4 regions of the Buttiauxella sp. JUb87 genome follow, and region 3 is predicted to be linked to each of the others. Evidence: predicted binding sites of a transcription regulator. Region 3 holds the regulator's gene; each other region holds the start of a gene.
What was found. Region 3 encodes Fur, which represses iron uptake genes when iron is present. Its sites were predicted from a motif close to ATAATAATGAGAACNACTATCAA; they were not measured.
Positions count from the first base shown of each region.

Region 1: fes (enterochelin esterase) is a predicted target of Fur. The motif match lies at 6,390-6,412, and genes of this name have one in related genera.
Region 2: bfd (bacterioferritin-associated ferredoxin) is a predicted target of Fur. The motif match lies at 5,110-5,132, and genes of this name have one in related genera.
Region 4: sodA (superoxide dismutase [Mn]) is a predicted target of Fur. The motif match lies at 3,363-3,385, and genes of this name have one in related genera.

Region 1 covers NZ_SNVY01000003.1:235,384-243,582, forward strand. Annotated here, with positions in the region: gene opgB (phosphatidylglycerol--membrane-oligosaccharide glycerophosphotransferase) at 1-1,584, shown strand, start outside; gene gdhA (NADP-specific glutamate dehydrogenase) at 1,684-3,027, opposite strand; gene entD (enterobactin synthase subunit EntD) at 3,128-3,802, opposite strand; gene EC843_RS13170 (TonB-dependent siderophore receptor) at 3,908-6,190, opposite strand; gene fes (enterochelin esterase) at 6,471-7,697, shown strand; gene EC843_RS13180 (MbtH family NRPS accessory protein) at 7,701-7,922, shown strand; gene EC843_RS13185 (enterobactin synthase subunit F) at 7,930-8,199, shown strand, end outside.
Region 2 covers NZ_SNVY01000002.1:23,422-31,620, reverse strand. Annotated here, with positions in the region: gene tusC (sulfurtransferase complex subunit TusC) at 1-195, shown strand, start outside; gene tusB (sulfurtransferase complex subunit TusB) at 202-489, shown strand; gene rpsL (30S ribosomal protein S12) at 616-990, shown strand; gene rpsG (30S ribosomal protein S7) at 1,081-1,551, shown strand; gene fusA (elongation factor G) at 1,645-3,759, shown strand; gene tuf (elongation factor Tu) at 3,833-5,017, shown strand; gene bfd (bacterioferritin-associated ferredoxin) at 5,167-5,361, shown strand; gene bfr (bacterioferritin) at 5,434-5,910, shown strand; gene rpsJ (30S ribosomal protein S10) at 6,793-7,104, shown strand; gene rplC (50S ribosomal protein L3) at 7,136-7,765, shown strand; gene rplD (50S ribosomal protein L4) at 7,776-8,199, shown strand, end outside.
Region 3 covers NZ_SNVY01000003.1:419,959-428,157, forward strand. Annotated here, with positions in the region: gene chiP (chitoporin) at 382-1,779, shown strand; gene chiQ (ChiQ/YbfN family lipoprotein) at 1,827-2,156, shown strand; gene fur (ferric iron uptake transcriptional regulator) at 2,246-2,698, opposite strand; gene fldA (flavodoxin FldA) at 2,985-3,515, opposite strand; gene ybfE (LexA regulated protein) at 3,668-3,949, opposite strand; gene ybfF (esterase) at 4,085-4,861, opposite strand; gene seqA (replication initiation negative regulator SeqA) at 5,056-5,598, shown strand; gene pgm (phosphoglucomutase (alpha-D-glucose-1,6-bisphosphate-dependent)) at 5,624-7,267, shown strand; gene kdpE (two-component system response regulator KdpE) at 7,318-7,995, opposite strand; gene kdpD (two-component system sensor histidine kinase KdpD) at 7,992-8,199, opposite strand, start outside.
Region 4 covers NZ_SNVY01000002.1:161,030-169,228, forward strand. Annotated here, with positions in the region: gene rhaR (HTH-type transcriptional activator RhaR) at 1-479, shown strand, start outside; gene rhaT (L-rhamnose/proton symporter RhaT) at 480-1,514, opposite strand; gene EC843_RS09135 (L-fucose/L-arabinose isomerase family protein) at 1,770-3,191, opposite strand; gene sodA (superoxide dismutase [Mn]) at 3,466-4,086, shown strand; gene yiiM (6-hydroxyaminopurine reductase) at 4,165-4,839, shown strand; gene cspA (RNA chaperone/antiterminator CspA) at 4,905-5,117, opposite strand; gene EC843_RS24535 (hypothetical protein) at 5,558-5,719, opposite strand; gene EC843_RS09160 (DUF3053 domain-containing protein) at 6,538-7,248, opposite strand; gene EC843_RS09165 (MFS transporter) at 7,693-8,199, shown strand, end outside.

The DNA of each region.
Region 1 (8,199 bases), 180 kb from region 3:
ATGTCGAGTTTCTTCCCGAAAAATATCTGTTTGGGCGATATCCTGAAAGCATCGGGTTACGAAAACTACTTTATGCAGGGCGCAGACTTACGTTTTGCAGGGAAAGATATTTTTTTACAATCCCATGGCTTCGACCATATGTACGGGGCGCAAGAACTGAAGTCGATGGTTGCTGATCCGGCTTACCGCAATAACTGGGGCTTCTACGACGATACCGTGCTGGACGAAGTGTTCGAAAAATATCTCGAGCTTTCGAAAGCGAACAAACGTTTTTCACTGTTCACTTTAACGGTCGATACGCATCACCCGGACGGCTTTATTTCGAAAACCTGCAAACGCCGCAGCTACAGCTTTGAAGGCAAAGAAAACCAGTCTTTCAGTGCCGTGGCTTGTAGCCAGGAACATATTGCTGCGCTTATAGAGAAAATAAAAGCCTCACCGTATTTTAAAAATACCGTGATCGTCGTTTCCTCTGACCATCTGGCGATGAATAATACCGCCTACAAATATCTCAATCAGCACGATAGAAATAACCTGTTCTTTATTATTCGTGGTGATCAACCACAGGCAGATGTGGTGCCGGTAAAACGCAGCACTCTGGATAACGGGGCGACGGTGCTGGATGTTCTGGGTGGCGATAATTACCTTGGCCTGGGGCGCAGTAGTTTGTCGGGGCAGTCAATTGCCGCGGTGTTTCTTAACGTGAAAGAAAAGGTGATGGAGTGGAAACCGGACGTCATCGATCTGTGGAATTTCCCGAAAACTATTACTCAATATGAGATAGACCAGCAGAAAAATACTTTTAGTTATTCTGGGGCGCATTTCAAAATGCCACTGCTGCTGCGTATTCTGGATAAGAAAATCGAGCCATTACCGGAAAGCGAATATTCTGCCCCGTTGCGCTATCAACTGGCTGATTTCAGTGAAAAAGATAAGTTCATTTGGGCCGATCGCTGTTTCAAAATGGCGCGTTTGTGGGAGCCGAAACTGGCACTTTCCACCGGCCTGTGTGTTGCTCAGGGGCAAATGGGCGGACAACCGTCGGTGCGTTTAATTGAACAGCCGCAGGAACAGCATGCGGTGGAGTTCGCAAAACAAGAGATCGACAAGGCGCGTTATAAAAACACTGTTGCGCTATTAAAACTGGATGAAAATGCCATTCGTTACCCGGCCGATAGTTTTATTTTCAACGTGCCAGGTGCTCCGCTTGAGGTGAAAGCGTATTCCGGAATTTCACGTCCGGAAGAGTGGGGGCGCTGGTCAAATGCCAATCTGGCTCCAGAAGTGAAAATTGAATATGCCGAACCGTTACCGGAGAAATTTGATCTGGTGATCACCGCTAAAGCGTTTGGTCCAAATGTTGGTCAGCCGATGCCGGTAAAAATCGGTAGCCAGCAGCAGACATTAACGCTCGGTGAAGAATTGACTACCACTACGCTGCATTTTGATAACCATGAGCGCAGTAACTTGCTGGAAATTATTCCGCCACAGCCGCAGTTATCTAATGAAGGGAATATTCTTGGCCATGAACCGCGCAAGCTGGGGATTGGGATGGGGGATATTAAGGTGGTTCCGGCGATTTAGTTGGCGAATGAAGTTGTCGGATGTCGCTAGCGCTAATCCGACTTACGGTTTTGTAGGGTGGATAAGCGCTTAGCGCCATCCACCTTTTACATCAAATATTTACAGAATTCCCTGGCCCAACATTGCATCGGCCACTTTGACGAAACCAGCAATATTGGCACCGCGCACATAATGCGTTTGCTTATCTTCGCCGCCGTAATTGACGCAGGCTTCGTGAATATCCAGCATGATGTGATGCAAACGAATATCCACTTTTTCAGACTTCCAGCTCAGGCGCGCCGCATTCTGCGCCATCTCCAGGCCTGAAGTGGCCACGCCGCCCGCATTTGCCGCTTTGCCTGGTGCGAACAACACGCCAGCTTCCAGGAACAGATTGGTGGCTTCAATGGTGGTCGGCATGTTCGCGCCTTCGGCGACGGCTATTACGCCATTGGCGATCAGCGTGCGTGCCGCTTCGGTATCCAGTTCGTTCTGCGTGGCGCAAGGCAGCGCGATGTCGACTGGTACGCTCCACGGTTGCTGGCCTTCAAGGTAAACCAGACCAAACTCTTTCGCGTAATCAGCTACGCGCCCGTCGCGGCTGGATTTGATCTCAGTTAAACGCGCCAGCTTCTCGGTTGTGAAGCCCGCTTCATCCACCACGGTGCCGTTGGAATCGGAAGCCGTCACCACGCGAGCCCCTAGCGATAACGCTTTTTCGATAGCGTATTGCGCCACGTTACCGGAACCTGAAACGGCGACGCGCTTGCCTTCAAAACCCTGGCCGTGGCGTTGTAGCATGGCATCGGTGAAGTAAATCAGGCCGTAACCGGTAGCTTCCGGGCGAATCAGACTACCGCCAAACGACAAACCCTTGCCGGTGAATACGCAAGACGTATTGTTGGAGAGCTTTTTCATCATCCCGGCCATAAAGCCCACTTCACGGCCACCCACGCCAATATCGCCTGCCGGAACGTCAGTGTCTGGCCCTAAATGGCGATACAACTCCATCATCAGTGCCTGGCAAAAACGCATAATCTCGCCTTCACTTTTGCCTTTTGGGTTAAAGTCGCTGCCGCCTTTACCCCCGCCCATTGGCAATGTCGTCAGCGCGTTTTTGAAGGTCTGCTCAAAACCTAAGAATTTCAGAATCGACAAATTCACAGAGGGGTGGAAACGCATCCCGCCTTTGAATGGCCCGATTGCGGAGCTAAATTGCACGCGCCAGGCGCGGTTAACCTGCACCTGATTTTTGTCATCCACCCAGGTCACGCGGAATTGAATGACGCGCTCAGGCTCGACTAAACGCTCCAGTAACGCGGAACGGCGATATTGCGGGTTTTGTTCGAGGAATGGCCACAGGGTGGTCATCACTTCACGTACTGCCTGCGCAAATTCAGGCTGGTGCGGATCACGTTGTTGAACAGAGGTGAGGAATGATTCGAGAGAAAGCGTGTTTTCCATAGTTCTGGAAGTCCTTTTTATAAGTCATGTTGTATTTGTGTTGTGTCTTTCGAATATAACATTCACTTATTACCGAACCGCAAGCGATTTCTCTTTATTCTCAGCCAAGCCGTATTAGCGTTATTAATTGCGTTGCGTTACCTTTCCATATTGCTTTGAATTCACAACCTTTTTTGTATGGGCCAAGTGAATGATTCAAAACCAGAATTAGCTGTTGTTCATCAATTTTACTTATGGATGCAGCCGAAAAATCAAAGTAGCGCCCGACGTGACGAAACAAGGCTTTAAATAAACTTTCTTTCGCTGAAAACACCAAGGTTAAAGCGTAATTAAAGGGAAATGGCGATGCAGCGATCGGTTCTTTCTCTGCGTTTTCAATAATGCCGTTGTATATATCCAGCGCGACATTTGGCGCAATAATTTCTTCATAGTCGATGCCTACTCCCACTCGTAAAAGTGGGTCGTCAGCCATGACTGTTGCCAGCGCGATATTACCGCTGTGCGAAATGCTGCCGCTAAACCCTGGTGGCCAGCAAGGTTCGCGATGCAAACCGATTCCGGGAACATAATCCGTCACTTCATGAAAACGCAGCGCTTCAGCGGCGGCAATTCTTCCCGCGAGATGTTCGGCCTGGCGTTTTTTTACCGCACTGGATAAACGTTGATGATGCGGCAGCCATAACAGATCGTCGGGCTGAAAGGTTGTGGCGTCAAAATCGACGCGGAAAACCCGCTGACCAGGGAAGAAGTCGAAATGGGATAGTTGATATTGCATCGCGATCGCTTAAAAACGGTGGATGTCGCTCACGCTAATCCACCTTACAACGGGTTTCTCGTAGGGCGGATAAGCGCAGGCATCATCCGCCGAATAGACAAAAACTTAGAAGTGCGTATTCAGACTCACATAATAAGTACGACCGGATTCGTTATACGTTGCGGCACCCGCACCATACATATAACCGGTCGTGCCGCCAGTCGTCTGGGCATTACCCGCACGCCAGTGACGTTCGTCAAACAGGTTATCGATGCCCGCCGTCAGACTAACGTTTTTCGTCGCATCCCAGGTTCCGCTCAGGCCCAAAATGCTATAAGGGCTCACTTCGTTGGTTTCCGTTCCTGTTGCTGGCTGACCTTTATAGTTGTACTTCTTCGGCTGTTGCTTGCCGTACCAGGTAAAGGTCGATTGCAGTGAAATGTCCTGGCGAACCTGCCAGCTTAGCGTGGAATTCAAGGTATATTCCGGAATAACAGACAGGCGCTCGCCAGTCTCTTTATTCTTGCTTTCCAGCATATAAGTGATGTTATTCGTCCAGTTCACAGAATTGGAGACCGGCACGTTTAATGCACCTTCCAGGCCTTCTACCAGTGCCTCAGCAATATTATCCCACTGGTAAATATCTGTTTTGGTTTTGCCTGATGCCGTCTGGCCGATAGGGGCATAACCCGCTTCAATTTTGTTGCGGTAGTCGTTGCGGAACCAGGTCACACCGGCAAGCCAGCCATCACGTTTGAACTCAAGACCGATCTCTTTGTTAATGCTGGTTTCCGCTTTGAGATCGTCATTGCCCATCATGTAGCAACCCACGCCGGTGCCGCTGGCGTAGCAACCCTGGCCTTTGCTGTACAGAATGTAGTTCGGGTTGGTTTGATACAGGCTTGGCGCTTTATAGGCGCGGGCGATGCCCATTTTCAACGTGAAGTCATCGCCTAAACCTTGAGACAGATTCAGTGACGGACTCCAGTTGTTGCCCACAATACTGTGGTGATCAAAACGCAGACCTGGCGTCAGCATGGTGCTGTCGGTCACTTCCATGTTGTCTTCAGCAAACAACGAGAAGATCTTTGCCTCCGAGTACGGGCTACGGTCGGTGCTGCTTGAGCCAGGGATCGGCCCGCCCATAAACGTCTGGCTGTTTGACGATAAATCTTTCATCTTCTGTTGGTTCCATTCGGTACCCAACGTCAGGTTCTGATTCACCACGAAATCAATCGGGATATTCACTTCGCTGTGCAACAGCACGTCGCTCAGGTCGATATCACTGAATTTATCGCTGGAGAAAATCCCTTCGGTACCACCGGCCAGGCCTTCCTGCATACGCGAGTTGCGCGTGTGCTCATACTGCACCCAGTTACTTGTGGTCAGGCCGCTATCCCAGCCGCCGTTCCAGGTCAGTGAGTAACTCTGGCGATACAGACGGTTAGTCTCGTTACCATAGTTATCTTTAACGATTTGGTTGGTATTGGTGTTCTGCGTATCGCCGGAATACAGGTTGCCCTGGCGGCTGTAGCCCGCTTCCAGTTCCAGTGATTGCATGGGCGCAAAGTCCCAACGCACTACACCGTTGACGTCTTTGTTGGTGACACCTTCGCGGCCTGCGGGCAGCGTATCCGCGTAAATCCCGGTACGTTCAGACTGGTGGCCCTGGTTAATGTCCCAGGCATCGGCCTGAGTTTTATCCAGATTACCGTACAGACGGAAGCTGAAATCCCCGCCCAGCGGGCCGTTCAGACTGAAGTTAGTACGTTTGGTTGAGCCTTCATCATTGTGCTCAGGCGCATTGAGATAAGTGTTCCACGAACCGTGCCACTCGCCGCTGCCTTTTTTGGTGATGATATTCACCACGCCGCCTGCTGCACCGTTACCGTAACGCGCGGCCGCAGGGCCACGAATCACTTCAATGCGTTCAACCATTTCTGGTGGCACCCAGCTTGCATCACCGCGGGTATCACGCTCGCCACGCCAGCCCAAACGAACAGAGTTACGGCTGGTGACAGGTTTGCCGTCGATCAGAATCAGGGTGTTTTCCGGGCCCATACCGCGAATATCAATCTGGCGGCCGTTACCGCGCTGGCCGCTGGTGGAGTTACCGGTGAGGTTCACGCCAGGCATGGTACGGACGATCTCGGAGATATCACGCGCGGGTGGGCGCTTCTTGAGTTCTTCAGCGGTGATGGTCGAAACCCCTGGAGCCTGCAAGTTCTGCTCGGCAGCGGTAACCACCATGGTGTCTTCGTCGGCGGGGATCGGCGTGTTGTCGTTGCTTGTCGCAGCGGTTTGAGCCGTTGCTGATGCCGCTTGCTCTGCCGCGTAAGCGGGGAGTGTGGCACCGTAGATTCCCAGATTAATCAGCATCGCGAGGGAATAGTTAATTTTTATAGTCATTATGGCGGCCTGCTTTTCCGCTGAACCCGTTGTCATTCCATTCCCAGAGGGATCGGGTGCAGCATGGATTTCACATAGTGATACCAAGATCTCCCCGCCAACCCCCATGAAATGAGGAAATTGTGCGGTCAAGTCCGGCAATTTATTGTTTTTGCACCAGGAAGCTGGTAGCTCAAAGCGCGGAAATACGCTATTGCAAATGCAAATAATTATCAATAGTATTATCAATATATTTCAGCCTTATTGATCGTTATCAATAATTTCAAATGGTTATGTTCTAGTGAGAAATATTCTGACAGGAAGTGAAGGCTGGTGGCAGCAAAGGCTGGCGCATGGGATACCTACCGTTAGCGGTGAGAAAGACGGCCAATGTACGGTGACATTCCTGTGGCGTGACCCACAAGGCAGTGAGCAAACCTCAGCGATCAAACGAGTCTGGATTTACATCACTGGCGTTACTGACCATCACCAACGCGCTCGTCCACAAACCCTTGAACGCGTGGCGGGGACGGATGTCTGGCTGTGGGAAACGCAGCTCAGCAGCACCTGGCGCGGCAGTTACTGTTTTATTCCGTCATCTTGCGAAGAGGATTTCCCGGCGGCAGCCTTCGAAGGCATCGTGCCGGAACCTATGGCGCTGCGCGAAGGGTGGCGAAAATTATTGCCATGTGCGATTGCCGACCCTCTGAATCCTGAAAGCTGGCACGGCGGACGCGGGCATCCCATGTCAGCACTTCATCTGCCCGATGCGCCACCGCAGCCCGGTTGGCAAGCACTGGAAATACCCTACCGCGAGCCGCAGTGCATCACCTGGAATAGCCCACGTCTGCACAACCAGCGCAGGGTGTGGATATTCACCACCGGCGATGAATCACCGGAGCAGCGCCCGTTGGCGATTTTGCTCGACGGGCAATTCTGGGCGGAAGGGATGCCGGTATGGTCCGCGTTGCAGGCACAAACGGACAGCGGTGAGCTGCCGCCCGCTGTTTACGTGCTGATTGATGTCATCGACGATGCGACGCGTAGCGATGAGCTGCCGTGTAATGCGCAGTTCTGGTGTGCGGTACAAGAGGAGCTTTTGCCGCAGCTTCGTGCGCAAATCCGCTGGAATGAAAACCCTGAAACCACCGTGGTGGCGGGGCAAAGCTATGGTGGGCTTTCATCGCTTTATGCCGCACTCCACTGGCCGGAACAATTTGGCTGCGTGCTTAGCCAGTCCGGTTCGTACTGGTGGCCAAAGCGCGAAACCGCGGCGCACGGCGGGCAGTTAATCCAGCAACTGGAAAGCGGCTTGCGCTGCGCAAAACCGTTACGCATCTATCTTGAAGCAGGGGTCAGAGAACCGCTCATTCATCAAGTTAATCAACGAATTTATCCCTTACTACAACAGACACAGCAGCCGATTTTCTACCGTCAGGTTGACGGTGGGCATGATGCGCTTTGCTGGCGAGGCGGGTTGCTCGACGGTCTGACCTGGCTGTGGAAAGCGTCTTTTAAACAGGAGTAAGGCATGGAATTTAGTAATCCCTTCGACTCAGTGCAGAGCCGTTTTTTCATCCTTGAAAACCGCCAGCAACAGTTCAGTTTATGGCCTGAACACTGTGCATTGCCCGGTGGCTGGCAGGTGGTTTGTGAACCGGCATCAAACGATGAGTGCAACCGTTGGCTGCTTGCCAACTGGACGCAACTGCAACCTTCATCTTTTGCAAAAACTGGGGTGATCGGTGAGTAAAAATATAATGACCTTGCCGTTAGTGGCGGCGCAGCCCGGCATCTGGATGGCGGATCAGCTTTTGCCACAGGCCAATGCGTGGAGCGTGGCCCATTACGTTGAATTAAAAGGCGAACTCAATGAAGCGCTACTGTGCAAGGCTATCGTCGCCGGAATGAAAGAGGCCGATACCCTTGGCATGCGCTTTAGCGAAGTGGATGGCGAAGCGCGCCAGTGGGTTGATCCTGACGCGTCGTTCACTCTGCCGCTGTGCCGCGATCTCCGTGAAAGCACCGAC
Region 2 (8,199 bases), on a different contig from region 3:
ATTCTTGCCAGGGATTACATCGCGACATTTCGTGTACTGCCGTTATATGACATTGAACAGTGTTATCTCTGTGCTGCCTCTATCCGTGAGCGGGGATTATCACCAGACAATGCGTGGGTTCTGGATGCAAAACCGCTAGAACCGGATTCGCTGGGTGAAATGCTTCATCAGTTTGATGTCGTGCTAACCTTCTGAGGCTACATGCTGCATATTTTACAACACTCACCTTTTCATACGGATCTAGAATCGATGCTGCGCTGCGTTAAGCAAGGCGATGAGTTGTTATTGATTCAGGATGCGGTTATTGTCGCACTCTCAGGAACGAAGGCCCTTGATTTGTTGCTCGCTGCCCCCATTTCTATCTACGCTCTGCAGGAAGATATTGAGGCCCGCGGCTTAACTGCTCAAATTTCAACCAGCATAGGCAAGGTCAGCTATACTGACTTCGTCAGATTGACAGTTAAACACGAACAGCAGATTACCTGGTAAAATCCAGGATTGTTGTATATTTCTTGACACCTTTTCGGCTCAGCCCTAAAATTCTGCGTCCTCATATTATATGAGGCCGTTTTATTACGTGTTTACGAAGCAAAAGCTAAAACCAGGAGCTATTTAATGGCAACAGTTAATCAGCTGGTTCGCAAACCACGCGCTCGCAAAGTTGCAAAAAGCAACGTGCCTGCGCTGGAAGCCTGCCCGCAGAAACGTGGCGTATGTACTCGTGTATATACTACCACTCCTAAGAAACCAAACTCCGCACTGCGTAAAGTATGCCGTGTGCGTTTGACTAACGGTTTTGAAGTTACCTCCTACATCGGCGGTGAAGGTCACAACCTGCAGGAACACTCCGTGATCCTGATCCGTGGTGGTCGTGTAAAAGACTTGCCAGGTGTTCGTTACCACACCGTTCGTGGTGCACTTGACTGCTCCGGCGTTAAAGACCGTAAGCAATCTCGTTCCAAGTATGGCGTGAAACGTCCTAAGGCTTAATGGTTTCCGTTAAGTAAGGCCAAACGTTTTAAATAAATGTCAAACTCAATAGAGTTTTGGACAACCCTGAATTAACAACGGAGTATTCCCATGCCACGTCGTCGCGTCATTGGTCAACGTAAAATTCTTCCAGATCCTAAGTTCGGATCAGAGTTGCTGGCCAAATTTGTAAACATTCTGATGGTAGATGGTAAGAAATCTACTGCTGAATCTATCGTGTATACCGCGCTGGAGACCCTGGCTCAGCGTTCTGGTAAACAAGCACTGGAAGCTTTCGAAGTCGCTCTGGACAACGTTCGTCCGACTGTCGAAGTTAAGTCCCGCCGTGTTGGTGGTTCTACTTATCAGGTTCCAGTAGAAGTACGTCCGGTTCGTCGTAATGCTCTGGCAATGCGTTGGATCGTAGAAGCTGCTCGTAAACGCGGTGATAAATCCATGGCTCTTCGCCTGGCGAACGAACTTTCTGATGCTGCAGAGAACAAAGGTACTGCAGTTAAGAAACGTGAAGACGTTCACCGTATGGCTGAAGCCAACAAGGCGTTCGCACACTACCGTTGGTAATCCCTTCGGAGTGTTAGTCACCAAGCGGGCGCTTCACATAAGCTGCCCGCTTTGGGTTACTTAAATGAACGTCCCAGGATATAGAGGAATCAAATGGCTCGTAAAACACCCATTGAGCGCTACCGCAACATTGGTATCAGTGCTCACATCGACGCCGGTAAGACAACTACTACCGAACGTGTTCTGTTCTACACCGGTGTAAACCACAAAATCGGTGAAGTTCATGATGGCGCAGCCACCATGGACTGGATGGAGCAGGAGCAGGAACGTGGTATTACCATCACGTCCGCTGCGACCACCTGTTTCTGGTCAGGTATGGCTAAACAGTTCGAACCACACCACATCAACATCATTGATACCCCAGGGCACGTTGACTTCACCATCGAAGTTGAACGTTCCATGCGTGTTCTTGATGGTGCGGTAATGGTTTACTGTGCTGTTGGTGGTGTTCAGCCACAGTCTGAGACCGTATGGCGTCAGGCAAACAAATATAAAGTTCCACGTATCGCGTTCGTTAACAAAATGGACCGTATGGGTGCTAACTTCCTGAAAGTTGTTGATCAGATTGAAAAACGTCTGGGCGCAACTCCGGTGCCTCTGCAACTGGCAATCGGCGCGGAAGAGAAATTCACCGGTGTTGTTGACCTGGTGAAAATGAAAGCCATCAACTGGAACGAAGCCGATCAGGGCGTGACCTTCGAATACGAAGAGATCCCAGCTGATATGCAGGAACTGGCCGAAGAATGGCGCCAGAAACTGGTTGAAGCCGCTGCTGAAGGTTCTGACGAACTGATGGAGAAATTCTTTGGTGGCGAAGAGCTGACTGAAGAAGAGATCAAAACTTCTCTGCGTAAGCGCGTACTGAACAACGAAATTATCTTGGTTACCTGTGGTTCTGCATTTAAGAACAAAGGTGTTCAGGCGATGCTGGATGCGGTTGTTGAATACCTGCCAGCTCCAACTGACGTTACTGCGATTAACGGTATGCTGGACGACGGTAAAGACACTCCGGCTGTTCGTCACTCTGACGACAACGAGCCGTTTGCTGCTCTGGCGTTCAAAATCGCAACTGACCCGTTTGTTGGTAACCTGACCTTCTTCCGCGTTTACTCTGGTGTGGTTAACTCTGGCGACACCGTGTTCAACCCGGTGAAATCAGCACGTGAGCGTCTGGGCCGTATCGTACAGATGCACGCTAACAAACGTGAAGAGATCAAAGAAGTTCGCGCTGGCGACATCGCTGCAGCTATTGGTCTGAAAGAAGTGACTACCGGTGATACCCTGTGTGATCAGGACAATGTGATCATTCTGGAGCGTATGGAATTCCCTGAACCGGTAATTTCTATCGCTGTTGAACCGAAAACCAAAGCTGACCAGGAAAAAATGGGTCTGGCTCTGGGTCGTCTGGCTAAAGAAGATCCATCATTCCGCGTATGGACTGATGAAGAAACTAACCAGACCATTATCGCTGGTATGGGTGAACTTCACCTCGACATCATCGTTGACCGTATGAAACGTGAATTCAACGTTGAAGCTAACGTTGGTAAACCTCAGGTTGCTTACCGTGAAGCGATTCGCGCGAAAGTTACCGATGTTGAAGGTAAACACGCTAAGCAGTCTGGTGGTCGTGGTCAGTACGGTCATGTTGTTATCGACATGTACCCACTGGAGCCGGGTTCGAATCCGAAAGGTTACGAGTTCGTCAACGACATCAAAGGTGGTGTGATCCCAACGGAATACATCCCTGCTGTTGATAAAGGCATCCAGGAACAGCTGAAGTCTGGTCCTCTGGCGGGTTACCCAGTAGTAGATCTCGGCGTGCGTCTGCACTTCGGTTCTTACCACGACGTTGACTCCTCTGAACTGGCGTTTAAACTGGCCGCTTCTATTGCCTTCAAAGATGGCTTTAAGAAAGCGAAACCAGTTCTGCTTGAGCCTATCATGAAGGTTGAAGTTGAAACTCCAGAAGAGAACACTGGTGACGTTATCGGTGACCTTAGCCGTCGTCGTGGCCAGCTGAAAGGTCAAGAATCTAACGCTACTGGCGTTCAGATTCACGCTGAAGTTCCGTTGTCTGAAATGTTCGGTTACGCAACTCAACTGCGTTCACTGACCAAAGGTCGTGCATCTTACTCCATGGAATTCCTGAAGTATGATGACGCGCCAAACAACGTTGCTCAGGCCGTAATCGAAGCTCGCGGTAAATAAACCCCGGGTTTTAAAAAACATTGATCCCGTGCTCTCTCCTTGAGGGGAGAGCGCAACAGTAAGGAATATAGCCGTGTCTAAAGAAAAATTTGAACGTACAAAACCGCACGTCAACGTCGGTACTATCGGCCACGTTGACCATGGTAAAACCACTCTGACTGCAGCAATCACTACCGTTCTGGCTAAAACCTACGGTGGTTCTGCTCGTGCTTTCGACCAGATCGATAACGCACCAGAAGAAAAAGCTCGTGGTATCACCATCAACACTTCCCACGTTGAATATGACACCCCGACTCGCCACTATGCGCACGTTGACTGCCCAGGGCACGCCGACTACGTTAAAAACATGATCACCGGTGCTGCTCAGATGGACGGCGCTATCCTGGTTGTTGCTGCAACTGATGGCCCAATGCCACAGACTCGTGAGCACATCCTGCTGGGTCGTCAGGTTGGCGTTCCTTACATCATCGTGTTCCTGAACAAATGCGACATGGTTGATGATGAAGAGCTGCTGGAACTGGTAGAAATGGAAGTTCGTGAACTTCTGTCTATGTACGACTTCCCAGGCGACGATACTCCAATCGTACGTGGTTCAGCGCTGAAAGCACTGGAAGGCGACGCGGATTACGAAGCTAAAATCATCGAACTGGCTGGCTTCCTGGATACTTATATCCCAGAACCAGAACGTGCTATCGACAAGCCGTTCCTGCTGCCAATCGAAGACGTATTCTCCATCTCCGGCCGTGGTACAGTTGTTACCGGTCGTGTAGAGCGCGGTATCGTTAAAGTTGGTGAAGAAGTTGAAATCGTTGGTATCAAAGATACCGTGAAATCAACCTGTACTGGCGTTGAAATGTTCCGCAAACTGCTGGACGAAGGCCGTGCTGGTGAGAACGTTGGTGTTCTGCTGCGTGGTATTAAACGTGAAGATATCGAACGTGGTCAGGTACTGGCTAAGCCAGGCTCAATCAAGCCGCACACTCAGTTCGAATCTGAAGTTTATATTCTGTCCAAAGATGAAGGCGGCCGTCATACTCCGTTCTTCAAAGGCTACCGTCCACAGTTCTACTTCCGTACAACTGACGTGACTGGTACCATCGAACTGCCAGAAGGCGTTGAGATGGTAATGCCGGGCGACAACATCAAAATGGTTGTTACCCTGATCCACCCAATCGCAATGGACGACGGTCTGCGTTTCGCAATCCGTGAAGGCGGCCGTACTGTAGGCGCTGGTGTTGTTGCTAAAGTTATCGCTTAATCGCTGATATCTTTGTATGAAAAAAGAGCGCTCAGGCGCTCTTTTTTTTGCATTTTTTGCCGCTTATCACGTGCATCAAACAAGCGTGTGCTATTGTAATCATAACTATTCTCATTTACAATTTGCGCGTAATTTGAACGGGAGTACTTATGTACGTTTGTTTGTGTAATGGTGTTAGTGATAAAAAAATTCGGCAGGCTGTACGCCAGTTTCATCCACAATCTTTCCAGCAGCTTCGCAAGTTTGTGCCAGTGGGTAACCAGTGTGGCAAGTGCATTCGCGCAGCACGAGAAATCATGCAAGAAGAGCTATTGCAGATCCCAGAATTTAAAGAGATTGCCTAAGCCAGTCACTTTTTTTTGACTTACTCCGTGCTACATCTACGCTTCATGTAGTGGAAGCGGAGGGAGTAAAAAATGAAAGGTGATATTAAGATAATAAATTATCTCAATAAATTATTGGGAAACGAGCTTGTCGCGATCAATCAGTATTTTCTCCATGCGAGAATGTTCAAAAACTGGGGTTTAATGCGCCTCAACGAAGTTGAATATCACGAATCCATTGATGAAATGAAACACGCCGATAAATATATCGAGCGTATTTTGTTCCTCGAAGGCATTCCTAACCTGCAAGACTTAGGCAAACTTCATATCGGTGAAGATGTTGAAGAAATGCTTCAGTCTGATCTCAAACTAGAACTGGATGGTGCCAAAGATTTACGTGAGGCTATTGCTTACGCAGATACCATTCATGATTATGTCAGTCGCGATATGCTCATCCAAATTCTTACTGAAGAAGAGCATCATATTGACTGGCTGGAAACTGAATTGGACCTCATCTCTAAAATTGGTTTGCAGAATTATCTTCAGTCGCAAATCAAAGAAGGAAACTGAGTTCTTTAAACTGTGGGAAGGAAGTGCATATCCACCCTATAGAACCACCCGCTATCGCAAGGTTTGGTCCGAAAGGTAGCGGAGTGGTAGTCAGTAACACGTAATTCTTCCGATAAACTCGTGTTATTAATGCCCATATTAGACCAGTCATCGCTGCAGCAAATATAATCCAACCCAGACTTTGCCATCCATGCCATGCCCCTAGTGCAGCCAAAAGCTTCATATCACCGTGGCCAATGCCCTCGACCTTGCGCCAAAGAAAGTAAATCCAGTAAAGCATCCATAAAATCATATACCCAGCAATTGCACCTATTACACATTCCGACAAATGGTCAGTGGAAAAACAGACTTGATAAAGTAAACCAGACCAAAGCAGAGGGTACGTCAATCTATCTGGTAGAAGTAGGCAATGATAATCGACCCATGCTAAACGCAATAGACAGCCAATGTGCAGGCCAATAAAAAGGAATGCCGGAAGAGAAGGGACTATAAGCATCGTGGTTGACCAGTATCAGGCAAAATGAGTTTTAAAGCTAAATCAATGAACTTTGTAAAGCAAAATGGAGTTTGAAGAGTTACGTGTAATGTTCCGCAGAGAATATGCTAATCAGATCGTGTTACAAATTTTGTGGGAGGTGAAGTGCAACCAGATGCAAAAGATTGTTTAATTCGTATCCATGACTTGCTTAAGAAGCAGATTTACGTATAATGCGCGGGCCTGTCTTAATCGACGGCTGGCTCGATATGAGCCTGACAGCGAAGCTGCTGTCGACAATGTTCCCAATTGGGGAACTATGTATGAACGATTACACTCCCCCATCAATCGTAATGGGTGTGAGTAGTGATTTTTTTCGTCTATAAAATAATTGGAGCTATGGTCTCATGCAGAGCCAAAGAATCCGTATCCGCCTTAAAGCGTTTGATCATCGTCTGATCGATCAATCAACTGCGGAAATCGTCGAGACTGCTAAGCGCACTGGTGCGCAAGTACGTGGTCCGATCCCGCTGCCGACCCGCAAAGAGCGCTTTACCGTTCTGATCTCTCCGCACGTCAACAAAGACGCGCGTGATCAGTACGAAATTCGCACTCACAAGCGTCTGGTTGACATCGTTGAGCCAACTGAGAAAACCGTTGATGCTCTGATGCGTCTGGATCTGGCTGCTGGTGTTGACGTGCAGATCAGCCTGGGTTAATCAGGTCATTGACGATTGAGAGGTTGAAACAATGATTGGTTTAGTCGGTAAAAAAGTGGGTATGACCCGTATCTTCACAGAAGACGGCGTTTCTATCCCAGTAACCGTGATCGAAGTAGAAGCAAACCGTGTTACTCAGGTTAAAGACCTGGCTAACGACGGCTACCGTGCTGTTCAAGTTACCACTGGCGCTAAAAAAGCTAGCCGTGTAACTAAGCCGGAAGCTGGTCACTTCGCTAAAGCTGGCGTAGAAGCTGGCCGTGGCCTTTGGGAATTCCGTCTTGCAGAAGGCGAAGAGTTCACTGTAGGTCAAGACATTAGCGTTGAGCTGTTTGCTGAAGTTAAAAAAGTTGACGTAACTGGCACCTCTAAAGGTAAAGGTTTCGCAGGTACCGTTAAGCGCTGGAACTTCCGTACCCAGGACGCTACACACGGTAACTCCTTGTCTCACCGCGTTCCGGGTTCTATCGGTCAGAACCAGACTCCGGGCAAAGTGTTCAAAGGCAAGAAAATGGCAGGCCAACTGGGCAACGAACGTGTAACTGTTCAGAGCCTGGATGTAGTACGCGTTGACGCTGAGCGCAACCTGCTGCTGGTTAAGGGTGCAGTTCCGGGTGCAACCGGTAGCGACCTTATTGTTAAACCAGCTGTGAAGGCGTGAGGAGATAGCAATGGAATTAGTATTGAAAGACGCGCAAAGCGCGCTGACTGTTTCCGAAACTACCTTCGGTCGTGATTTCAACGAAGCGCTGGTACACCAGGTTGTAGTTGCTTATGCAGCTGGTGCCCGTCAAGGTACTCGTGCTCAGAAGACCCGTGCTGAAGTAACTGGTTCCGGTAAAAAGCCGTGGCGCCAGAAAGGTACCGGCCGTGCGCGTTCAGGTTCTATCAAGAGCCCGATCTGGCGTTCCGGTGGCGTAACCTTCGCTGCTCGCCCGCAGGACCACAGTCAAAAAGTTAACAAAAAGATGTACCGCGGAGCGCTGAAAAGCATTCTGTCCGAACTGGTACGTCAGGATCGTCTGATCGTTGTCGAACAGTTCTCTGTTGAAGCGCCTAAAACTAAGCTGCTTGCTCAGAAACTGAAAGACATGG
Region 3 (8,199 bases):
ATTCGCGATGCGAATTAATGTTATTTATATTTCCCTGGGAATTCTCTGGCTGGTCAATCTCGGAACATAATAAATCCTTTCTTTTATCATGTGAGCGCTCTCATATGGTGGTTTATATCAATATTTGTTGATTTATAAACATAAAATTCCACAGTTGATTTTTGTTACAAATACTCATGAATTATGTGCTCTCTGTCATAATATCGGAATGAACTCTTACAAAGTCGTTGATAATTCGCGTCGCGAAAAATAGTCTTATGGGGAGCAGTAAATGCGGGAAAATATTTATAACCGCTTTAGCCGTTAGGCATTTTTACTTTTTTCGCTATCTGACGTCTTTTAACGTCCGGCGATTATTTATACGTCAAAGAGGAATTTTATATGCGTACGTTTAGTGGCAAACGTAGTGCGCTGGCCCTTGCTATTGCAGGCGTCACGGCTCTTTCTGGACTGGTTGTTATCCCTCAGGCAAGTGCAGCAGGTTTTTTTGATGATTCAACACTGACCGGTGGTGTTTATTACTGGCAGCGTGAACGTGACCGTAAAGATGTTACGACAGATAAATATGAAACTAACCTTTCTCACGCTACCTGGAACGCCAATCTGGACTTCCAGTCCGGTTATGCTGCTGACATGTTTGGTCTGGATATCGCCGCCTTTACTGCTATCGAAATGGCAGAAAATGGCGACAGCGGCCACCCGAACGAAATCGCATTTTCCTCTTCAAACAAAGCTTACGATGAAGATTATTCCGGCGATAAGAGCGGTATAAGCCTTTATAAAGCCGCAGCTAAATTCAAATACGGCCCGGTTTGGGCCCGTGCGGGTTACATCCAGCCAACAGGGCAATCTTTATTAGCACCACACTGGAGTTTCATGCCTGGTACTTACCAGGGCGCTGAAGCCGGGGCAAACTTTGATTATGCCGATGCCGGTGCTCTGAGCTTCTCCTACATGTGGACCAATGAGTATAAAGCTCCGTGGCACCTGGAGATGGACAAGTTCTATCAGAACGATAAGAACACCAAAGTTGAGTATCTGCACTCGCTGGGCGCGAAGTATGACTTCAAAAATGATCTGATTCTTGAAGCGGCATTCGGTCAGGCAGAAGGGTATATCGACCAATACTTCACTAAAGCAAGCTACAAATTTGATGTAGCTGGCAGCCCATTGTCTACCAGCTACCAGTTCTACGGTTCGCGTGACAAAGTCTCTGATGGCAGCGTTAACGATCTGTATGACGGCACCGCATGGTTGCAGGCTCTGACATTCGGCTACAAAGTGGGCCAGGTTGACCTGCGGCTCGAAGGTACCATGGTCAAGGCTGATGGCCAGCAGGGCTACTTCCTGCAACGTATGACCCCAACTTACGCATCGTCAAACGGTCGTCTGGATATCTGGTGGGATAACCGTTCTGACTTCAACGCCAATGGTGAAAAAGCCATCTTCGCGGGTGCCATGTATGACCTGAGCAATTGGGATCTGGCTGGTTGGGCTGTAGGTGCTTCGTATGTTTACGCATGGGATGCAAAACCAAGCTCTAAACCAACCACTGACGGTTACTACGATGCTGACAATCGCCTGAAAGAATCGGCGTACAGCCTTGACGCGTTGTACACCATTCAGGATGGGCGCGCGAAAGGCACTCTGTTCAAACTGCACTTCACTCAATACGACAACCACTCCGACATCCCAAGCTGGGGCGGTGGTTACGGCAACATCTTCCAGGATGAGCGTGACGTGAAATTCATCGTCATCGCACCGTTCACCATCTTCTGATTCGATTCCGGGCGTGAAAGCGCCCGGTTTTATAAAGGATATCGAGCATGAAAAAAATCATTTTGGTTACGGTCATGGCTTTAGGTTTGAGCGCCTGCGCACAACCCTCTAAAACGGCACCTGAAGATACAAAACTGAAACAAGCCTATAGCGCCTGTATCAATACCGCAGAAGGGAATCCTGATAAAATTCAGGCCTGTCAGAGCGTGTTAAACGTGCTGGGTCAGGAAAAGGAACACCAGGAATTTGCGAAGAAAGAAACGGTGCGCACCCTGGATTATCAAAACTGTATTCAGGCCACTCGTACTGGTAACGACCAGGCGGTAAAAGCCAAGTGCGATAAAATCTGGCAAGAGATTCGTGCGAACAACAAGTAATCTGTGAATTCAGGCAATAAAAAAACCGGTGAGCTTCCTCACCGGTTTTTTTATACCTGACATCTGGTTCAGAATGTCAGATATGCGGATTACTTTTCGCTGATTTCGTGTGCATTCTCGTCGGTACGGCAATCACCTTCAGCGCAGTGACCGTAAAGGTACAGGCTGTGGTTGGTCAGACGGATGCCATGGCGTGATGCGATTTCACGCTGACGAGATTCAATTGAATCATCACTGAACTCAATAACTTTGCCGCAGTCCAGGCAAATCAGGTGGTCGTGGTGATGTTGTTGAGTTAACTCGAATACGGATTTGCCGCCTTCGAAGTTGTGACGAGTGACAATGCCTGCATCATCAAACTGGTTTAGTACACGATAAACTGTGGCGAGACCAATTTCTTCGCCCATATCAATCAGACGTTTGTATAAGTCTTCCGCACTGACATGATGGTTCACCGGACCCTGTAGCACTTCAAGGATTTTTAATCGCGGAAGCGTGACTTTCAGGCCGGCCTTCTTCAATGCGGTATTATTGTCAGTCATGCGGAAATTGTCCTGTTGCTTAACGGATCGCTCGGACTCAGGGTGAGCGTTAAGATGAATGCGTCTCATTATAGAACTGCAGATTCTAAATGGAAACCGCAAGTATTATTCATAATCAAGCTAAAAAATGGCGGCTGAGTCGCGATTTAATTGCCTTGTTAGCTATTTAGCCAGGGGGTCATTGTACAGGGACAAACCGAAAAGTTAAAAATTTGTAGCGATTATTTTAATCGGAATAATCTATCAATGTGACGCAACCCGTTTAAAAGCTGCGTCACATCCAGAATCAGGCGTTGATGATATCTGCCAGGTTCAGCTCGTCAGAAACTTGTTTGACCCATTTCTGAACGCGTTCAGCGGTCAGTTCTGGTTGACGATCTTCATCGATAGCCAGACCGACAAAGTGATCGTCGTCAGCCAGACCTTTAGAGGCTTCAAAATGGTAGCCCGCCGTTGGCCAGTGACCGACGATAGCAGCACCGCGTGGCTCAATGATGTCACGGATAGTGCCCAATGCGTCACAGAAGTATTCTGCATAGTCTTCCTGGTCACCACAGCCGAACAGGGCGACCAGTTTGCCGTTGAAATCAACTTCTTCCAGAGTCGGGAAGAAGTCATCCCAGTCGCATTGCGCTTCACCGTAATACCACGTTGGAATGCCGAGAAGCAGAATATCGAAGCCTTCCAGGTCTTCTTTGCTGCTCTTAGCAATGTCATGCACCTCAGCAACGTCTTTACCGAGCTGTTTTTGAATCATCTTCGCGATATTTTCGGTGTTACCAGTGTCGCTGCCGAAAAAAATGCCTACGATTGCCATGAGTAAAATAACCTCTTGATACTTAATGGTATGGTGGCTGCTAATTGGCCACAGATAGGGCAATCATAGCAGAACACATTGCGGTGCGGAAACTGCTATCAGCCTGTTGTGCACAGACTGCAACATCGTATTCCGGGCATATAGCCTTTCAACTAACTGAGATGCTGCTTCAGTTGCGCGAGTAGAATCTCTTCAATCAACTCACTACGACTGATATTGCGCGCTTCAGCCAGATGATTTAGTGCATCTACTGCATCGTTATTGAGCTTCAGTTCCACTCGCTTCAGGCCGCGTACTTTATCGCGCTTGAGCTGGTTGCGTTTGTTGATACGCAGTTGCTCATCACGCGTCAGCGGATTAGTTTTTGGCCGCCCGGGGCGACGCTCGTCCGCGAACAGATCTAATGTAGTACGGTCCGTTTGTTCTTTTGCCATGATTAGACTACTGACAGGGAATTCAGGTGGCACGGAGCGGGGTGCTCTGGCGCATTTTAGCGCGCAATCATACATCAGCATGGCTTGCGCGCCAACGCGTTAGCTGCATCTAACAGCCAGTCGGTTTGTTTTTAATCAGTTTGCGGCACTTGCGTCGATAAAACGGTGGATTGCGCGCAAAACAGCATCAGGTTTTTCGGCGTGAACCCAGTGTCCGGCACCGGCAACCACATGAGCGCGCGCCTGAGGGAATTGCGCAAGCAGCGTTTCGCGGTGTGATTCGTCAACATAAGGGGATGCACCACCACGGATAAACAGTGCCGGTTCATTCCAGGTTGGGATAGCTTGCCAGCCGACAATATTCTCGTACTGTTCCCACAATACCGGAACATTAAACTTCCACTCGCCGTCAGCAAATGACTTCAGCAAGAATTGAATCACACCTTCTTCGTTCAGATGCTCACGCATCACCATAGCGGCTTGTTGACGTGTTTTCGCTCCACTACTACTGACTGCATTAATAGCCGCGAAAATTTCATCGTGACGGCGTACCTGATAATCCACCGGTGCAATGTCAATCAGCACCAGTTTATCAATGCGCTCAGGTGCAATAGCTGTCAGAGCCATCGCAACTTTACCGCCCATGGAATGGCCGATAATGATTGCTTTTTCAAAGCCATATTCTTCGAGCGTTTCAACCACATCCTGCGCCATCGCGGCATAGTTCATTTCAGAGCTACGGGGCGATAAACCATGGTTGCGCAGATCGATTTGCAGCAACGTATGATTTTGCCCGAGGTCGCGGGCCAACACGCCCAGGTTATCAAGGCTACCAAAAAGGCCGTGGATTAGGACGATGGGGGAATTACTAGTCGATTGTTGCGCAGTTTGCAGGCGAGCATTCAATTTCATGGCAAAGTTCTTTTTTTTTACTTCGTGAGGTTAGGGTATCATAACGGCATCCTGCCGCAGTGCCGCAAATTTCCAGTTTAGTCTGACTTTGTGGTGTGACATAAGTTTGGCGCTACCCGAGGTTGGGATTTGTGCGAATATGTACATATAATCCCAACAACTTGAATTCAGAAAAGATACCGCACCGGATTAAGATGAAAACAATTGAAGTTGATGACGAGCTCTATCGCTATATTGCCAGCCACACGCAGCACATTGGTGAAAGCGCGTCCGATATTTTACGGCGCATGTTGAAATTTACCGCCGGTCAATCTCCTGCTACACCAGTAACTACCGGCCAGACGGCAGCAGCTGCTGCTCCGGAAGCCAAACCCGTAAACAAAGCTCGCGATCGCGTACGTGCGGTTCGTGAATTACTGTTGTCAGATGAATATGCCGAGCAAAAGAAAGCCGTCAATCGTTTCATGATGGTGCTTTCTACTCTGTATACCCTCGACGCACATGCTTTTGGTGAAGCGACCGAGTCGCTGCATGGCCGGACGCGCGTCTATTTTGCAGGTAATGAGCAAACGCTGCTGCAAAATGGCAACCAGACCAAACCAAAGCATGTTCCGGGCACGCCATACTGGGTTATCACTAACACCAATACGGGTCGTAAATGCAGCATGATTGAACACATCATGCAATCAATGCAGTTCCCTGCGGAATTGATTGAAAAGGTTTGCGGCACAATCTAACACCTCGCGTCAGAAGGAAAGGCCAATGGCTAACCACCCTCGTGCAGGACAACCGGCACAACAGAGCGATTTGATTAACGTAGCCCAACTGACGGCCCAGTATTACGTGCTGAAGCCTGAAGTGGGGAATAGCGAACACGCGGTGAAATTCGGTACCTCCGGCCATCGTGGTAGTGCGGCACGTCATAGTTTCAACGAACCTCACATTCTGGCGATTGCTCAGGCGATTGCTGAAGATCGTGCAAAAAATGGCATTACCGGGCCGTGCTACGTGGGTAAAGATACCCACGCGCTATCTGAACCTGCGTTTATTTCCGTGCTGGAAGTGCTGGCTGCAAACGGTGTGGATGTCATTGTGCAGCAGGCAAACGGCTACACGCCAACGCCTGCCATTTCACATGCCATTCTGACGCATAACAAAAACGCTGGTGCGCAGGCTGACGGCATCGTCATTACGCCTTCGCACAACCCACCGGAAGACGGTGGTATCAAATACAATCCGCCTAATGGTGGCCCGGCTGATACCAACGTCACCAAGGTGGTTGAAGATCGTGCCAACGCGCTTTTGGCGGCGGATCTGAAAGATGTAAAACGCATCTCTCTGGAGAGAGCCTGGGCAAGCGGTCACGTACAAGAACAAGATCTGGTGCAGCCGTTTATCGAAGGGCTGGTGGATATCGTTGATATGGCCGCCATCCAGAAATCGGGTCTGAAACTGGGCGTTGATCCGCTCGGTGGGTCCGGTATCGAATACTGGCAGCGCATCGCCAAACACTACAACCTGGATCTGACGATTGTTAACGATCACGTCGATCAAACCTTCCGCTTTATGCACCTCGATAAAGACGGCGCTATCCGTATGGATTGCTCGTCCGAGTGTGCGATGGAAGGTTTGCTGGCGTTGCGTGACAAATTCGATCTGGCCTTCGCCAATGACCCGGATTACGACCGCCACGGTATCGTCACGCCAGCAGGGCTGATGAACCCAAACCATTATCTGGCGGTTGCGATTAACTACCTGTTCCAGCATCGCCCGCAGTGGGGTAAAGATGTGGCCGTCGGTAAAACTCTGGTGTCATCCGCGATGATTGACCGCGTGGTTAACGACCTGGGCCGTAAACTGGTTGAAGTGCCAGTGGGTTTCAAATGGTTTGTTGATGGCCTGTTCGACGGCAGCTTTGGTTTTGGTGGCGAAGAAAGTGCCGGGGCATCGTTCCTGCGCTTTGATGGCACACCGTGGTCTACCGACAAAGACGGCATCATCATGTGTCTGCTGGCGGCAGAAATAACCGCCGTCACCGGTAAGAACCCGCAACAGCATTATGACGAACTGGCTGCCCGTTTCGGCGCGCCAAGCTACAACCGTCTGCAAGCCTCCGCGACAACTGCGCAGAAAGCGGCATTATCCAAACTTTCTCCGGAAATGGTCAGCGCCAGCACCCTGGCAGGTGACCCGATCACCGCACGTTTAACGGCGGCCCCTGGCAACGGCGCTTCTATCGGCGGCCTGAAAGTGATGACCGACAACGGCTGGTTTGCGGCACGCCCTTCGGGTACTGAAGATGCGTACAAAATTTACTGTGAAAGTTTCTTAGGTGCAGAACACCGTCTGCAAATTGAGAAAGAAGCGGTAGAGATTGTCAGCGAAGTGCTGAAAAACGCGAAGTAAGATGTTGAATTGGAAAAGGCGCCGCAAGGCGCCTTTTTTGTCTGCCGGAACTACAGCATAAACCGATAACCAATCCCAGTTTCGGTCAGCAAATGCGCCGGACGCGCGGGATCGCTTTCCAGCTTCTGGCGCAAATGTCCCATATAAATCCGCAAATAATGGCTATGCTCCACGGCATTCGGCCCCCAAACCTGATTGAGCAACTGGCGCTGAGTCAGCACCTTACCGTGGTTATTGAGCAGCGTGGCGAGCAAACGAAACTCAATCGGTGTGAGATGGATTTCAGCGCCATCCCGCGTAATACGGCGGGTAGCAAGGTCCACACTAATGCCTGAAAACTGATAAACCGGATCGGGCTGTGCCACACTGGCATGGCGGCGCAATACTACTCGCAAACGTGCTTGCAGCTCGCCAATACCAAACGGTTTGCTGAGATAATCATCCGCGCCCGCGTCTAGCGCATCTATCTTCACTTGTTCATCGCTGCGAGCAGATAGCACCACAATCGGCGTTTGGCTCCACTGGCGGAAATCGCGGATAAAATCCAGACCGTCACCATCGGGTAAACCGAGATCAAGAATCACTAAATCAGGCTTGCGCGTGGCGGCTTCCAGCAAACCACGCTGCAATGTTTCGGCTTCATGAACGCGTAGCGATTCTGCTTCCAGCGCGGTGCGCAGAAAACGGCGGATCTCTTTTTCGTCTTCAATAATCAGAACTGATATCACAAAGCCTCGTTCATCTCAGCCAGTTCAGGCGGTGGGGGAAGCGGTAAAATAACATGAAAACTCGCCCCTCCCTCCGGGCGATTTTCGGCATAAATTTTTCCATCGTGCACTTCAACAATCGCCTGGCAAATCGCTAGCCCTAAACCGACACCGGGGATGGCGGACTCTTTGTTACCACGGGAAAACTTATCAAAGATTAGCTGT
Region 4 (8,199 bases), on a different contig from region 3:
CACAAGCGCGGCAGTTAATCGGCCAACTGGAACACGAAAGCGTGAAAATGGACGCGCTGTCGGTGTGTCTGACCGAGAGCCTGTTCCTGCAACTGTGCATTTTGTTGCGCCGCCATCGCTATCAATCTCAGGATGCAACTGGGCCAGACAGTAGCGAAACGTTCGATTTATTGCTGGCAGCGTTGGGGAAAAGCCTCGATTCGTCCTTTGAGCTTGCGCATTTTTGCCAGCAACATCAGGTGGCAGAGCGCCATTTACGGCAGATTTTCCGCCAGCAAACCGGCATGAGCATCAGCCAGTATTTACGCCAGTTACGCATCTGCCAGGCACAGGATTTATTGCGTCATAGTGAGTTGTTGATTGGTGATATCGCCACACGCTGTGGCTTTGAGGATAGTAACTATTTTTCGGTGGTCTTTACCAAGGAAACGGGGTTGACGCCACGGCTGTGGCGTCAACGATATGCTATTGAAACATAATTAATTTGCCATGCCGAGGCCGACGATGTTGGCAGCAATAATAATCACCACGCAACCGACGCTCAGTACACCAACAGGACGAGTTCCTGCCGATTTCCACTCTTTCATAATCAAGCCAACCAACCCGCCGCACAGCACGTAGAAGCTCATGTGCAACATCCAGCTCATGTAGTCGTACTGCGCAGGAATTTTAGCGTGGCCCCAGGCATAGAAGAAGAACTGCAGATACCACATCAAACCGGCAAGTGCCGCGAATAACACGTTGCTGATGATTAATGGTTTTGCCAGTGAGAAGTCTGCTTTTATCGACAAGTTCTGCATTTTTGCCAGACGAATGAAGCAGAAGCCAAGGTTGACAAGCGCGCCGCCGCCCATAATCACCACGTAACTTGGCAAGGCCACATACAGCGGGTCAACGCCCAGTGCTGCTGCCGCTTCGTGCATCGGTTTTGCGGCGTCCATCGCAAAGGACATACCTGCTGAGAAAATGCCGCACATCACCGCCAGAACCAGCCCTTTTTTCAGGTTGAACTCTTCAGCCTTGATGCCCATTTTGCGTTCTTTGAGTTGGCCTGCGCGGGTGACAATGGCCACGCCGATCAGCGCAACCAGAACACCCAGCAACGTCATGCGTCCACCTGGTGTCCCAATCAGCACATCAAATTTTCCGGCAATTATTGGCGTCATTAAGGTGCCGACAATCAGCGTGATGCCAATCGCAATACCGATGCCCATCGACATGCCCAGGTAGCGCATGGTCAGGCCATAGTTAATGTTACCAATGCCCCACATTGCGCCAAACAAGAAGACTGGCAACAAAGTTGAAGCGTTAAACGAGCCGAAGTAAGCCCAAAAATCAGGAAGTAAAACGTAACTCACCGTCCATGGCAAAATAATCCAGGAAACGAAGCCGCCAACCGCCCACATTGTTTCCCATGACCAACGCTGCACTTTTTTAAAAGGGGCGTAAAAACAGGCAGCGCTCGCGGCGCCCACGAGATGCCAGATTATCCCCATCGTTATTGCATTACTCATTATCCATATCCCTCTGTTTTAACTAAAAAACTCAGGGGTGACAGCTGACTACCCCATTGCCACTGAGTCTAAGGATTGAGCAACTTGCTAACCTTCTATGTGCTGCCGTGGCGGAGAGAAAAATGGCAAAATTCAGGGGGTGCGATTGACGGGGGTCACAGTTCTTTATAACCATGATATTTCAAGTTGTGGGTCGATTAGCTGCGAATGAAAGTGAGCGATGGATAAGCGCAAGCGCCATCCACCGTTTTTGGACTAACAGATTTTTGTGGTTTGCACGCCGAGCAACCAGGCAAGTTTTTCCAGAACCGCCCCCTGATGCCCCAGACCAATCGCACAATGGTGCGCTGGCCCACCGAGACACCATTGCGTGGTGAAATCGCGCGCCGAAAGCGCGAAGCGATAGCGACTGTTGGTATTGCCAATATCCAGCACTTCGCCAGCCACCGCCTCCCCTTCGGCATACTGCAAACACACGCCGTTGTGTGCATCCTCAACAATCGACAGGAACGTAACAGGGCCGGGTTTAACGGTCATCTGAATAGAGACGCCTTTACCCGGCTTGCCGTGATAAACCGGCAGCGGCACCAGCCGCACATTGCCTTCGGCCATCAGTGGATGTGCTGGGCCATCGTGCCCCCACAGCACCACATCATCCGCGAATTCAATGCCATACGGCTCAGAGAACGAGCCACCCGCGCCCAGCAATTGCTGGATTTTCATCGCCAGCACATTTTTGATTTCATACTCACCGGCAACGGGAATGCCACGCTGAGTCAGTAACGTGTTACCGAGAATAATCGAGGTAATGATGTTCTCGTAAGCGTTGCCATTGCGCCCTTCGTAGTAATACGCCAGCGCACCAAGGTGGTTGTTTTCTATCAGTTGATCCATGGCGCAAGCGGTCTGGACGGCACGTTCTAATTCGTTTTTTTCACAGGCGGGATCGATTTGCAGCGAGGCTTCCACTTCTTGCCATTTTTGCCTGCTGGCGGTTTGCGTGACCAGCTCGCGGTATTCGGCCAGCTCGCACATTTCCAGCGGCTTGAAGCGCACGCCGAGTTTGGCGCTCAGGTTGGTCATGTTGCTGTAAACGTCGACCATGCCGTCGTAATAATGCCCCAACACGCCCACCTGGCAAGCCGCCAGCTGTTTGTGTACTTCGAGGGCTTGCAGCCATTGTTCCGTTTGCTGCCAGGCATATTCATCACCCTGCAATGCCCCGACGATCAGCTGGTAACGAATCCCCGCGCGATTAAACACGTTTGCCAGTTCCGGTGCGCTGCACGCCTGGCAGTGTGCCAGCCATTCGCCGGTACGTTCGCCACGATCGGCCATCTCGCGGATTTTCCCGTACGGCAAACCCAGTTCTGGTTGCAGGGCGAGGATAATCACCGGCTTATTGATCTTTTGCACCAGCGGCAGCACCGTGGAACTCAGCGCGTAGGTGCTGATATACAGCACGATGGCATCGACTGGTTGGCTTTGAAGTTGTGTAGCAAAGCGGTCAGCTTTGGCGACGCTATCAATCAGGCCACCATTAATCACCGTCGCGTTAAGCCCGGCGAGACGATGGTCAATTTGTTGCAGATAGCCTGTAAGGCGCTGTTCCAGGCCAGAAAATTGCGGCCAGTAGGTATCAAGGCCGATACCGAAAAGGGCGACGTTAAGCGACATTGTAGTGCTCCAGGCAAGAATGAAGCGCCGACTATCACCCTATTTGCCCAACGCTACCTTTGCGGCAATGCCAGTTTCTGTGGCTGATGGCAAAAAACGATTTATCTACCTGACAGTGCTCACATTTTCTCCATCATGACGAAAAGTTATAACCTTGCTAAAAGTACGGCATTGATAATCATTTTCAATATCATTTAATTAACTATAATGAACCAACTGATTACGCGGCGTTAACAGCTTGTGCGCCGTTCGATAATAAATGGAGATGATGAACATGAGTTATACACTGCCATCCCTGCCTTACGCATACGACGCTCTGGAACCGCATTTCGACAAGCAAACGATGGAAATCCATCACAGCAAACACCACCAGGCGTACGTAAATAACGCTAATGCAGCGCTGGAATCTCTGCCAGAGTTCGCAAGCCTGCCAGTTGAAGAGCTGATCGCTAAACTGGATCAACTGCCAGCTGACAAGAAAACCGTTCTGCGTAACAACGCAGGTGGCCACGCTAACCACAGCTTCTTCTGGAAAGGCCTGAAAACTGGCACCACCCTGCAAGGTGACCTGAAAGCCGCCATCGAGCGTGACTTCGGTAGCGTTGATAATTTCAAAGCAGAATTTGAGAAAGCTGCGGCAACTCGTTTCGGCTCCGGCTGGGCGTGGCTGGTTCTGAAAGGTGACAAACTGGCTGTGGTTTCCACCGCAAACCAGGACAGCCCGCTGATGGGCGAAGCGGTTTCTGGCGTATCCGGCTTCCCAATCGTGGGTCTGGATGTGTGGGAGCATGCTTACTATCTGAAGTTCCAAAACCGTCGCCCTGACTACATCAAAGCATTCTGGGATGTGGTGAACTGGGACGAAGCAGCAGCACGTTTTGCCGCTAAAAAATAAGTTGCAAAGCAACTGATGAAAAGCGAGCCTGATGGCTCGCTTTTTTTATATCTGTCGTCTGGCCACAGGGAGGATCCGATGCACTATCCGCTAAACGTATATATTGGCAAAGTTCGTGAGTATGCAGGCAGCAGGCCAAGTGCGATCGCCAAATATCAGGTCGATGGTGAGCTGAAACTCACTGAGTTGGGTCTGGAAGGCGATCAACAGGCTGAAAAAATTGTTCATGGTGGGCCAGATCGCGCGTTGTGCCATTATCCGCGCGAGCATTACACCTGGTGGGCGCGTGAATTCCCCGAACAGGCTGAACTGTTTACCGCCCCAGCCTATGGTGAAAATTTATCGACCGAGGGGCTGACAGAAAAAGATGTCTATATTGGTGATATTTTCCGTTGGGGCGATGCACTGATTCAGGTCACACAACCGCGCTCACCGTGCTACAAGCTGAATTACCATTTTGGCATTAACAATATGTCTTCGCTGATGCAGGAAACGGGTTATTGCGGCTGGCTGTATAAAGTCGTGCTGGCAGGCAATGTATCGACAGAAAATCCACTGGAACTGGTTTCCCGAGTAAGTGATGTTTCGGTGGCTGAAGCTATCGCCATCGCCTGGCATATGCCATTTGATGACGAACAATTCCATCGCTTGCTGTCCGCCGCCGGACTATCGACAAGCTGGACGCGTACCATGCAGAAACGACGTCTTTTGGGAAAGGTTGAAGATAATTCACGACGGTTGTTTGGGAAGTAAATTCCAGAAACAAAAAACCCGCCAGAGGCGGGTTTTTTTAATTCTTAGCTTTGCTAACGCTAACCTTACAGGCTAGTTACGTTACCAGCAGCTGGGCCTTTAGCACCACTTTCGATGGTGAAAGACACTTTCTGGCCTTCGTCCAGAGACTTGTAGCCATCGTTCTGGATAGCAGAGAAGTGTACGAACACGTCTTTTGAGCCATCGTCAGGAGTGATGAAGCCGAAGCCTTTGTCAGAGTTGAACCATTTTACGAGACCAGTCATTTTGTTAGACATAGATATTACCTTTTAAATTAAATTTGCCTTCCGGCGCAATTGGAATGTTTTACAGATTTTTTAAAGCGATAAAGGAAGGTAGATCACGTCGAAGGGTATCTATGATAACTCTTTGAGGACTGCGCTACTAAACTGCTTAAAGGTTCTGTGCTTCAAACCGATGAATGCATTAACTCATATAATCACGGTGAATGACAAGGTTTATTTTAGCCGTCCACAGGGCTGGAGCTCAGGCCGCCTCTGGGCTGAGCGCCTGAAGCATCGCTCTATTCAGTAAATAACTGAATGGTGATACAAAGCCGATTCAAAATCTTCCTTCATGCTTGCGTAGAGTAAAATACTGATTTCGTCATGATTGTTATGGTCATAAAAACAACGATACTCATTTTCCACACCCAGCCATTCACGAATTCTGACACCTTTGTCTGCCAGCGTAGCGTTTATCCGATATCGGTTGGGTCGGCCTCTTCTAGCTGACGTTCTGCTGCGGTCTGGACGAAGAGTTCCGCAACACCATTCCTGGTAACGAATACTCCGCCTTCAAACAGCTCAGGGTTGCTTAACCCTTCACGGGCGGTCTTTTGGGATATTGTATTTGGCATGAGTATTTCTCATTACTGACAGTTAATGATGAGTTTATGAACAGCGCCAGGCGGTGTCATATTTATGACAAATTTGTACACGCGACGTGAAATTAGAAGGAATGGGACGACTAAAAGAGGGAAGCATCCCCCGCCATTAAGCGCTGTCTCTTAGTCACAACTTTGAGGGCCGGTTCCTGTCGAGCCGAAGAAGGTTCCGTTCACCAGGCGATTGAGTACTTATGTCGCCACAGAACCGGTGAACGTCTTAGGGTGGCCACCGTCGCCACCCTAAGAACCCTGACTCCCGGCAAATAAATCGCCGCAAGCGGTAAACCTCCATTTTGCCTCCGTGTCAGGGTCGGTTGCGATTCGTTCCAGACGATCGCGCCCTCCAGCCGTTCCCGACGGCTGGACCCTGCCACCTGGAGTCAAAATGGAGGCGATTTAAGCCGGACCCAAAATTCAAGGACAAAGTCAAAAACCAGAGCGGTTTTGACCTTGTCCCCGGCTTCAATCGCGCCGTTTTTTACCCTTCAGTCGGGGTCACGTGGCCGGGAGCCACGTGAGAGAGCGATCGTCGGGAACGAATCGCGAACGCCCCCGAATGTTGGGTGAAAAACAGTGTTTACCGCTTTAGCGGCGATTGATTTGCCGGGCGCCTGGATTATTAAGGAGTTGGCGTTAACTCCTTAATACGTTCACCGTTTTCGGGAATTAAAGAGATAACTGAACGCACGGGTGAACGGAAAACCTGCGGGGCTTACAGATCTCGCCCCGACAAGATTGCCAGGGCGAGTTGTGTATAAGAGACAGCCATTAAGCGGGGGAAATCACCATTACTGCATAGAGCTTTGTGCAGCCGAGTACGCCTGCATAAATGCCTGATGCTGTGATGCCAGCGGAGCAATCAGCGAGTTGTACTGGCTTGCCTGCTGTGAGGTTGGGAACTGAATGCCGCCTGCGGTAAAACCAACCTGAGTTCCCTGCTGCTGGATGAAATCACCCACTTGCACCAGTTGAGCGGTAAAGGTTTGTGCCGCAGGAATCAGTGGAGCCATCGCCGCTGCCGGACCCGTAACCACTTTCTGATATACCTGATCGTAAACGGGCTTCAGTTCGTCGGCTTGCTTCAGGGTGGAGCGAGCGCTGTCTGCCTGCATTTTGGCATTCTGTACTTGCTGACCTAATACGTTAAGTGAGCCATTTGCCTGACGCAATGGACCGCTCTGGGTCATATAATCTTGCGGCACACGAATACTGTTTACGCTATCGGCGACTGGCTTCATGCCATCGTCCATAACCTGGTTCATCTGTTGGGAGAAGCCATACAGAATCGCGTAATCAGAAACCAGCGGGCCAAATTGCTTTTTCTGATCGGTAGTCAGCGTCGGTAAACGTTCACCGCTGCGCATCGCCGTATTTTGCAAGAAATCGATAAACGCCTTGCGCTGATCGCCTTCTTTATCAAAGCAACCACTCAGGCTCACCACCATTAAAATTGCCGCAAGCGGCGCAAACCAGCGTGACCAGGACTTACCTGTCGCCATCTTTTCTACTCCTTTCATCATTCAGTGCCAAAGCGCAAATGCGTACCCAATAATGCTGCTAAGGATAGTCCAACCTGCCTTTGCAAGATACCCTTTGCGGCTAATCTCTTAAGGCAAATTTGTACGATTAATAGCGGCTTTTGACACGGAGTTAGCGCTTAATCTTTGATGGTTGTTCCACCTCTTCGCGAACTAATGTTGCTTAATTGTTACACCCCTCACAAATCCGATGACATGACACCTGCGTTGAACCACTTTTAAGCTATTAATACTAAAGCGTTTATTTTTCAACGCCCGACGCCGCCCGCCGAATCAGTACGATAATCGCACACAAACACCCGTGGGATGATTGCCCAACTGCCTGTTGAGTGGTTTGATTTAACGAACGATTAACGAATCTTTGTTCGATAATCGAACACCTCAGCATCCTTCAGGACTTGCCTTATGACAAAGACAACAACAACTGATATTCAGGCATTTATAAACAACAATCGGTTTTCCAAATTCCAGTGGATGATTCTCGTGCTGTGTTTCATCACAGTCGCGCTGGACGGGTTCGATACCGCGATTATTGGTTTTATCGCCTCCGACCTGGTACAGGAATGGGGCGTGCAGAAATCTGACCTCGGCCCGGTAATGAGTGCCGCACTGGTTGGGTTGGCGGTCGGTGCATTAACCGCAGGGCCGATGGCTGACCGCATTGGGCGTAAAAAAGTGCTGGTACTTTCGATTCTGGTGTTTGGCGGTTTCAGCCTTCTGACAGCCTTTGCCACCAGTCTGACATCCCTCGCCTTACTGCGCTTCCTCACAGGTCTGGGCCTGGGCGCGGCAATGCCAAACGCAGCAACATTAATGTCGGAATACGCTCCGGAACGTAAACGCGCTTTATTGGTGAACCTGATGTTTGTTGGCTTCCCGATTGGCTCGTCAATGGGCGGCTTTGTCTCCGCC